DNA from 3 places in the Pantoea sp. BRR-3P genome. Region 2 is predicted to be linked to each of the others. Evidence: predicted binding sites of a transcription regulator. Region 2 holds the regulator's gene; each other region holds the start of a gene.

Region 1 (2,265 bases), 2.1 Mb from region 2:
CGGCTTTCTGCTGATGTTATCGCTGATGTGCGTCGCGATGACGGTGCTGTTTTTGTTCGTTAGCAACAGTGCCAATCAGCGGGTGGAGGAGATTCGCCAACAATATCGGACGATATCAGAACGCCGTGAAGCCCGCGTGGCAGAGCTCACCAACCAGCTGGTGACGCTGCAAAACAAGCTCGACGATTTATCTAATCATCCCGTTAGCACGCGCGCTGATGAGGGTAAACCGGCTGAAGGAGACTCGTCGCCGCCTCAACCCAAGCGTTAAGGAGGGCATTATGCGCATTATCCAGCGGATCGCAGCCAGCCTTGGCCGACTGTGGTCTTTATTAAGTCAGAAGGAGAAAACGATGAGCGATCAAACTGTAATCGATCCAACCAGCACCACTATAGCCAGCGCCTCGGCGGCAAGCGCGCAAACGTCGTCGCCCGCCGAGGACTTCGCCAATGAAATTGCCACGGCGGCACCGGCGTCAGTTGCTGCGGCGCCAGCGGCCACTGAGGCGGCACCCGCCGCCGCAGCGGCTCCTGTTACCCCGGTAGCTGCCGAGGCGGCTCCTGCCGCTGCACCGGAGGCCGTTCCCGCCACCCCCACGGCGGTCTCTCCTCCCGCTGCAGCCGAAGCCGTACCGGCCGCCGCCGCGCAGGAGGTCAGTCAGGCGCGGCAGGACGTCTCGGAGGGCGTGAAGGATTTTGCCCAGGCCTTCAGCTTTGTAGAGCAGGGGGTGATCAAATTGGGGGATGCCGCGAAAGATGAGTTGATAGATCTGGCGAGGAAGTATCTGTAATGCACAACTACTCGCCCGGGGGGACAGGGATGTCCCCTGTTTATTAACAGGTTTAGAGAGTTCCGATTATTCCTAAGGCGACTTCGATATTTTGCACTACCTTTAATCATTCAAGCGTTATTTAAACCGGCTTATTAAGCGAGAAGGAAGATAGCATGAGTGATACAGAAACTGTAAAAACCAAAACTGACTACTTACGTGATGTCACCTCCCAGCTTAAAGAGATGCGCCACTATGCGCAGACCAACACGGAGACGCTTTCTGCCCACTGGCTGGCCTTTGATGCAGGTGAGTATAAAGACAGCGAATATGCGGGACGTTTCGATACGTTGCTGAACAAGCAAGGCAAGCTGCTGGATGATATTGATGAGGCGATTCAGGACCTGGAAATCGCCGTTAACCATGCCGAGCAGGAAAGCTAAGTTCGCATCGCTCTGGTGGCCTAATCGGCCACCAGCCACATCTCCGCTTCATCGAACATCTCTTCAACAATCCGCGCAATCGTTGCTTTGTCGTTCTTACTCATATCGGTATCAATCGCATTACGCTCCATTGGTTTGACGCGTACCTCAATATCCGGAAAGACGCGCTGTACACGCTTTTCCAACTCCTGCAAAATCATCTCGCGTGCACCCGGTAAACCGGCCACATTGCGCTTATCGTAAATCAGCTCCACAAACATCAGGGCGTTCCATTTAGCGGATCGGGTGCGTCATAATACTGTAAATAAAAACAGGGGCAAGCGGTGACGCCACGACCATGACATTTTTTGTTGCGTCATGCAGACGGTGGCGAATTTGTACCAGCACATCAGGTTGTTCGTCGATTGAGATTTTTAACGGGGGTTAAGATGCGCCAACTGGTTATCGATATCTTGCTGAAAATGGCAAAAATGGATGTGGAAGCAAAAGAGCTGGTGGCGCAGGTTGAGGCGCAGTCACTGCTGATTGCCGCACTGCTGATTCAGGCAAAAGAGGATAATTCACTCACCATTTCCGAGACAGTGCAGGATGCAATTGTTACGGCATCACGCGCGTCGCAGGAGTTTTTACAGTCGGATGTTGATCTGCTGCTCACGCACGTCAATCGTCTTTTGGCAGTGGCGAGTTATATTGAAGTCAAAGGGATAGAGCGAGAAGGGTAAAAAATATAACCTCTGGAAGTGGAAATCCAGCAACACTTCCAGAGGCGGTGCAACCGCACCATTCGTTCAAGGACAATCTACGACTGATGTCGTAGGCAGTAACTTATACAAGTTTTAGTGACTTGTACAATTATTTCCTGATCGATTTGTGTGGTTGGAGATATCTACCTAATGCATTTTCATCACGTTGGGGTTAAAGCTCGTTTTTAATGCAGAACGCTTCCCACGTCATGCCTAACGCTTCCGCGTGAGATTTTAGATACTTTTCAATGGCATCCGCCGCCACTGCTTTGTCTGGCTCAGCCAGCTGAATAGAAAAAAGCATGCCGT
Region 2 (2,265 bases):
TAAGACGGAACAACCGCGCGGCATCGCCACGCCAGCTGCTTTTTAGTAGAGCGAAATGAATACCGCGCAGTTTGAGTACGCGCGCCACCATCCACAAACCTACTCCCAGCGTGACATATTCAGCCAGCGCCGTTGCCGCCGCTGCACCGGCCACTCCCCAATGCAGCTGAAGGACAAATAAAAGGTCGAGCAGGATATTCACCAGATTCCCGACGATAAGCAATACCATCGGCGCACGCGCATACTGCACGCCTAACAGCCAACCAAGAATAACCAGATTAGCCAAGGTGGCGGGCGCGCTAAGCCAGCGAATCTCAATGAAAATTTTGGCCTGCTGCTGCACTTCTGGGCTGCCGCCCATTAATGCGGCTGCCAAACTGCTTACCGGCGTTCGCAGCACCATAAATAGCAAACCAAAAACCAAAGCAATCAACAGCGGTTGGGTCAGGGCGCGTGCCAGCGCCGTTTTGTCATTGGCACCAAACGCCTGCGCGGTAAGGCCAGTGGTACTCATGCGCAGAAACAGCAAGAGCATAAAGAGAAAACTGGTTGCCGTGGTACCCACGGCGACGCCCCCAAGATAAATCGGGCTATCGAGATGACCAATAACGGCAGTATCCACCACGCCCAACAATGGAACGGTGATGTTAGAGAGGATCATCGGCAGCGCCAGCCGCCAAAGCGCTTTATCTGAAGGGGAAAACAGCTGCATCAGCCCATTCCGTTATTTGCGGTAACCAGCGTGATTGCGCCCGACAGTGCCGCAGAAAATGTCAAAAAGAAGAAACTAGCAGACTGCGGCCAGCGCAGCATACGCCGCCGCAGTAGGAGGGAATCAGGAACGAATCAGAGCCATTCGCCGTTACGCACGATCCCAACGGCCAGGCCTTCAACGGTCAGTGATTGCTCGCGGGTATCTACCACAATCGGTTGGAAATCGTTATTTTCCGGCAGAAGATGGACAATCGCGCCCTGCTTTTTCCAGCGTTTGACCGTGACTTCGTCATCAATGCGCGCTACGACCACCTGTCCGTTACGCACTTCCTGCGTTTTATGCACCGCCAGCAAGTCACCATCCATAATACCGATGTCTTTCATCGACATACCGCTCACACGCAGCAGGAAATCCGCGCTGGGTTTGAACAGGTTTGCATCCACCTGATAGTGCGCTTCAATATGCTCCTGTGCCAGCAGCGGCTCGCCCGCAGCGACACGGCCAATTAATGGCAAGCCTTCGCTCGGCTCTTCTTCCATTAATAAGCGAATCCCGCGCGATGCGCCGGAAACAATTTCAATTACGCCTTTACGCGCCAGCGCTTTCAGATGCTCTTCAGCAGCATTGGGCGAGCGAAATCCCAGTTGCGCAGCAATTTCCGCACGCGTTGGCGGCATGCCCGTCTGGTTAATATGGTCGCGAATCAGGTCATAGACCTGTTGCTGCCGTGCAGTTAACGCTTTCATCCCGCCCCCTGGTTGTTTATACAGTCGCTGTGAGTATATACAGGTATTGGCGAAATGAAAACCGTAACAGAGGGAAAAATCAGCGGTTTGATGAATCTGGAATGGCTATCTCAAATGCGTCCAGAGCAGCACGATCCAAACAAAAAGAGCCAGTAAGATAGTCAGCAATACCGCAGCCGAGCCCATATCTTTGGCGCGCCCTGATAAGGGATGTTGCTCCTGGCCAATGCGGTCAACGACGGATTCAATGGCACTATTAAGGATTTCGACAATGACAATCAGTACCACGGAGCCAATCATCAGCACGCGGGAAATGGCGTCTACATCCAGCCAACAGGCCACGATAATCGCCACCAGCGCGGCTATCGCTTCCTGGCGGAATGCCGCCTCGTGCTGCCATGCGGCACGCAGCCCCTGCCAGGAATAACCGGCTGCTTTCACTATTCTTACAATACCGGTGACGTTATTTGCCATGTTTATGGAACCCTTGATCTATTTTGACGTCAATGTGTGGGCAGTATGAGGTGGCAGAGCCACAGATCTTCGCTGCACTTTCTGGTATGCTTGCCGCGCTTTGCTAACAAGAGGCTTTAAGTTGTCTATGTCAGGTTGGCGTAAACTCTATTACAAATTATTGAATTTACCACTCTCTATTTTGGTAAAAAGTAAGGTCATTCCGACCGATCCTATCTCTGAACACGGAATCGATCCGACACGTCCAGTGATGTATGTTTTGCCTTATGATTCAAAGGCTGACTTGCTCACACTTCGTGCACAATGTCTGAAACACGATTTGCCCGATCC
Region 3 (2,265 bases), 1.4 Mb from region 2:
AACTGTCGTCTCCATCCGCAGAGGGCATTCTAACGCTCCCTTCCTGTCGACTCAGGCCACGTAACGCCGAATGGGCGCGATTATCGCTTTCTGCCGGCTGACGATGCGCCATTAACCATTGGCGGGCATGCGCAATGCGCTCCAGCCGCTGACGACTTTTCTCGTTTTCCGACATGCGCGCAAGTTCGGCCAGCAGCGAGTAGACGTTGACTTCCTCGCGACGTACCAGCAAGGCGTAGGCCGCTTCACCGATAATTTTAGGTTGCGAATCTGACATCTTTTACCTCCTGAGAATATGGGCTTACGCTTGCTTCTCAGTGTTAACTATAGATCATCGGCTTCCCGCCTTACGCAGCGCGTGCTGCAACGATACTGCGGTATTATCGGGTAATGGTTGTCAGTTAAGACATGAAAACCCTCATTACCGAGAGCACACCTTGTAGCGGCGCAATGTATTGCGCGATAAATCGCGCCGCTACGGAAGGTGCGGTGATGTGAGACGGCGCTTAACTGTTCGGCATTACGGTATTATCGGGTCATTGAGTAAGAAGATAAAGATCGACGCCGATGCTGCGCGCATTTGTTAACAGTAATCGCCTGTTTTCTTGGGTTTTTGTTACTAACACGCTATGGTAAGTGCCCTTCGGTCATGATTGTGATGACCGACGATAAGGTTAATAACAAGAATGAGAAAGGATAGCTGGCATGGAGTTCACCATACGTAAAGCCCAGGCGGAGGATGCAGAGCTGCTGCACCAGCTGGGACGCATGACCTACAGTGCGCATTTCAAGCATATGTGGGTTTCCGCAGAAGAACTGGATGCCTTTATCGACAAAGAGTACGGCCTCATCGAGCTTGCCAGCAGTCTGGCCGCACCGAATGAGAGCTGGCTTATCGCCGAGACGGACAAACCCATTGGCTTTGCCAAAGTCACCTGGAACACACCGGTACCGGATTCAGGCATGAGCGGCGCACTGCTGAACAAGCTGTATCTCAACCCGGAAGAAACCGGCAAGAATTACGGCAGATGGATGTTCGAGAGCATTATTAATGAGGCACGCGATAAGCGCGAAGGCTACTTGTGGCTGGAAGTATTAGGCGAGAATGTCCGCGCACGTAAGTTCTATGAAGCCTTCGGCATGCAACACATCAAAGACATTCCATTCATCACCGCTTCGCAGCAGAGCACGCTGCAGATTTTGGGGATGATGATTTAGCCTTCGTATCCCGTTTATGGCTTGCCTCTGCATGGGCAAGCCGCGGACTTTCACTAAAATTAAATTCCCTTTCCTGCCAAGTGTTTTGCAGATAGTCGCCGGTACTGGCTTGATCAACCTGCCCACTCGATATTACTGTATACACATACAGTAATAATTTGAGATCGCAGCCATGCAGTTTTATCAGCCCGCGGAAATCCGCGCCATTGTAGACTTCCCTTTATTCATTAGTCGGGTGCCCTGTGGCTTTCCCTCACCGGCTCAGGACTACGTTGAACAGCGCATCGACCTCAACCACTTTTTAGTGGATCACCCCAGTTCAACCTACTTCATCAGAGTAAGCGGTGATTCCATGATTGAAGGCGGTATTGCGGAGGGGGACCTGCTGGTGGTAGACAGCTCCCCCAAGCCCAGGCACGGCGATATTGTGGTCGCCTCTCTCTCGGGTGAATTCACCGTCAAACAACTTATGCTGCGGCCCTACCTGCACCTCAAACCCATGAATGCGGCCCATGCGATCATCCCCATTCCCGATGTGGATCAGTTCGAAGTCTTCGGCATCGTCAAACACGTGATCAAAACGTTGGGCCGCTAATGTTCGCCTTAGTGGACGTGAACTCTTTCTACGCCAGCTGCGAAACCGTGTTTCGCCCGGATCTGCGCGGCAAACCGATTGTGGTGCTGTCCAACAACGACGGCTGTATTATTTCGCTGAGTAAAGAAGCCAAAAAGCTCGGCATTAAAATGGGTGCGCCCTACTTTAAACATCGCGAAGAGTTAACGCGCCATAACGTGGTGGTGTTCTCCTCCAACTATGCGCTTTATGGCGATATGTCGCGGCGCGTGATGGAGACGCTGGCGCTGATCTCCACACGCGTCGACGAGTACTCCATTGATGAAGCCTTTGTTGATGTCACCGGCATCGACGCCTGTATGACGCTAGAACAGCTGGGGCGGGATATTCGCGATCGCATCTATCAGGACACGCATCTGCGCGTGGGGGTCGGTATTGCCCCCACCAAAACCCTCGCCAAACTGGCCAACTGG

Evidence for each region. The regulator LexA, encoded in region 2, represses DNA repair genes until DNA is damaged. The targets are predictions, from matches to a motif close to TNCTGTATGTACATACAGNA.
Region 1: a site for LexA is predicted at 1,510-1,529, ahead of AAGR08_RS07235 (DinI-like family protein). Genes of this name have one in related genera too.
Region 3: a site for LexA is predicted at 1,352-1,371, ahead of umuD (translesion error-prone DNA polymerase V autoproteolytic subunit). Genes of this name have one in related genera too.

The regions. Positions count from the first base shown of each region.
Region 1 is NZ_CP155066.1:1,571,346-1,573,610, forward strand. Features, by position in the region: gene AAGR08_RS07220 (hypothetical protein) at 1-271, shown strand, start outside; gene AAGR08_RS07225 (hypothetical protein) at 282-791, shown strand; gene AAGR08_RS07230 (hypothetical protein) at 947-1,213, shown strand; gene AAGR08_RS07235 (DinI-like family protein) at 1,234-1,473, opposite strand; gene iraP (anti-adapter protein IraP) at 1,642-1,935, shown strand; gene AAGR08_RS07245 (DUF6388 family protein) at 2,129-2,265, opposite strand, start outside.
Region 2 is NZ_CP155066.1:3,692,339-3,694,603, forward strand. Features, by position in the region: gene dinF (MATE family efflux transporter DinF) at 1-712, opposite strand, end outside; gene lexA (transcriptional repressor LexA) at 847-1,461, opposite strand; gene AAGR08_RS17120 (diacylglycerol kinase) at 1,567-1,935, opposite strand; gene plsB (glycerol-3-phosphate 1-O-acyltransferase PlsB) at 2,063-2,265, shown strand, end outside.
Region 3 is NZ_CP155066.1:2,316,934-2,319,198, forward strand. Features, by position in the region: gene AAGR08_RS10725 (hypothetical protein) at 1-277, opposite strand, end outside; gene AAGR08_RS10730 (GNAT family N-acetyltransferase) at 706-1,218, shown strand; gene umuD (translesion error-prone DNA polymerase V autoproteolytic subunit) at 1,391-1,813, shown strand; gene umuC (translesion error-prone DNA polymerase V subunit UmuC) at 1,813-2,265, shown strand, end outside.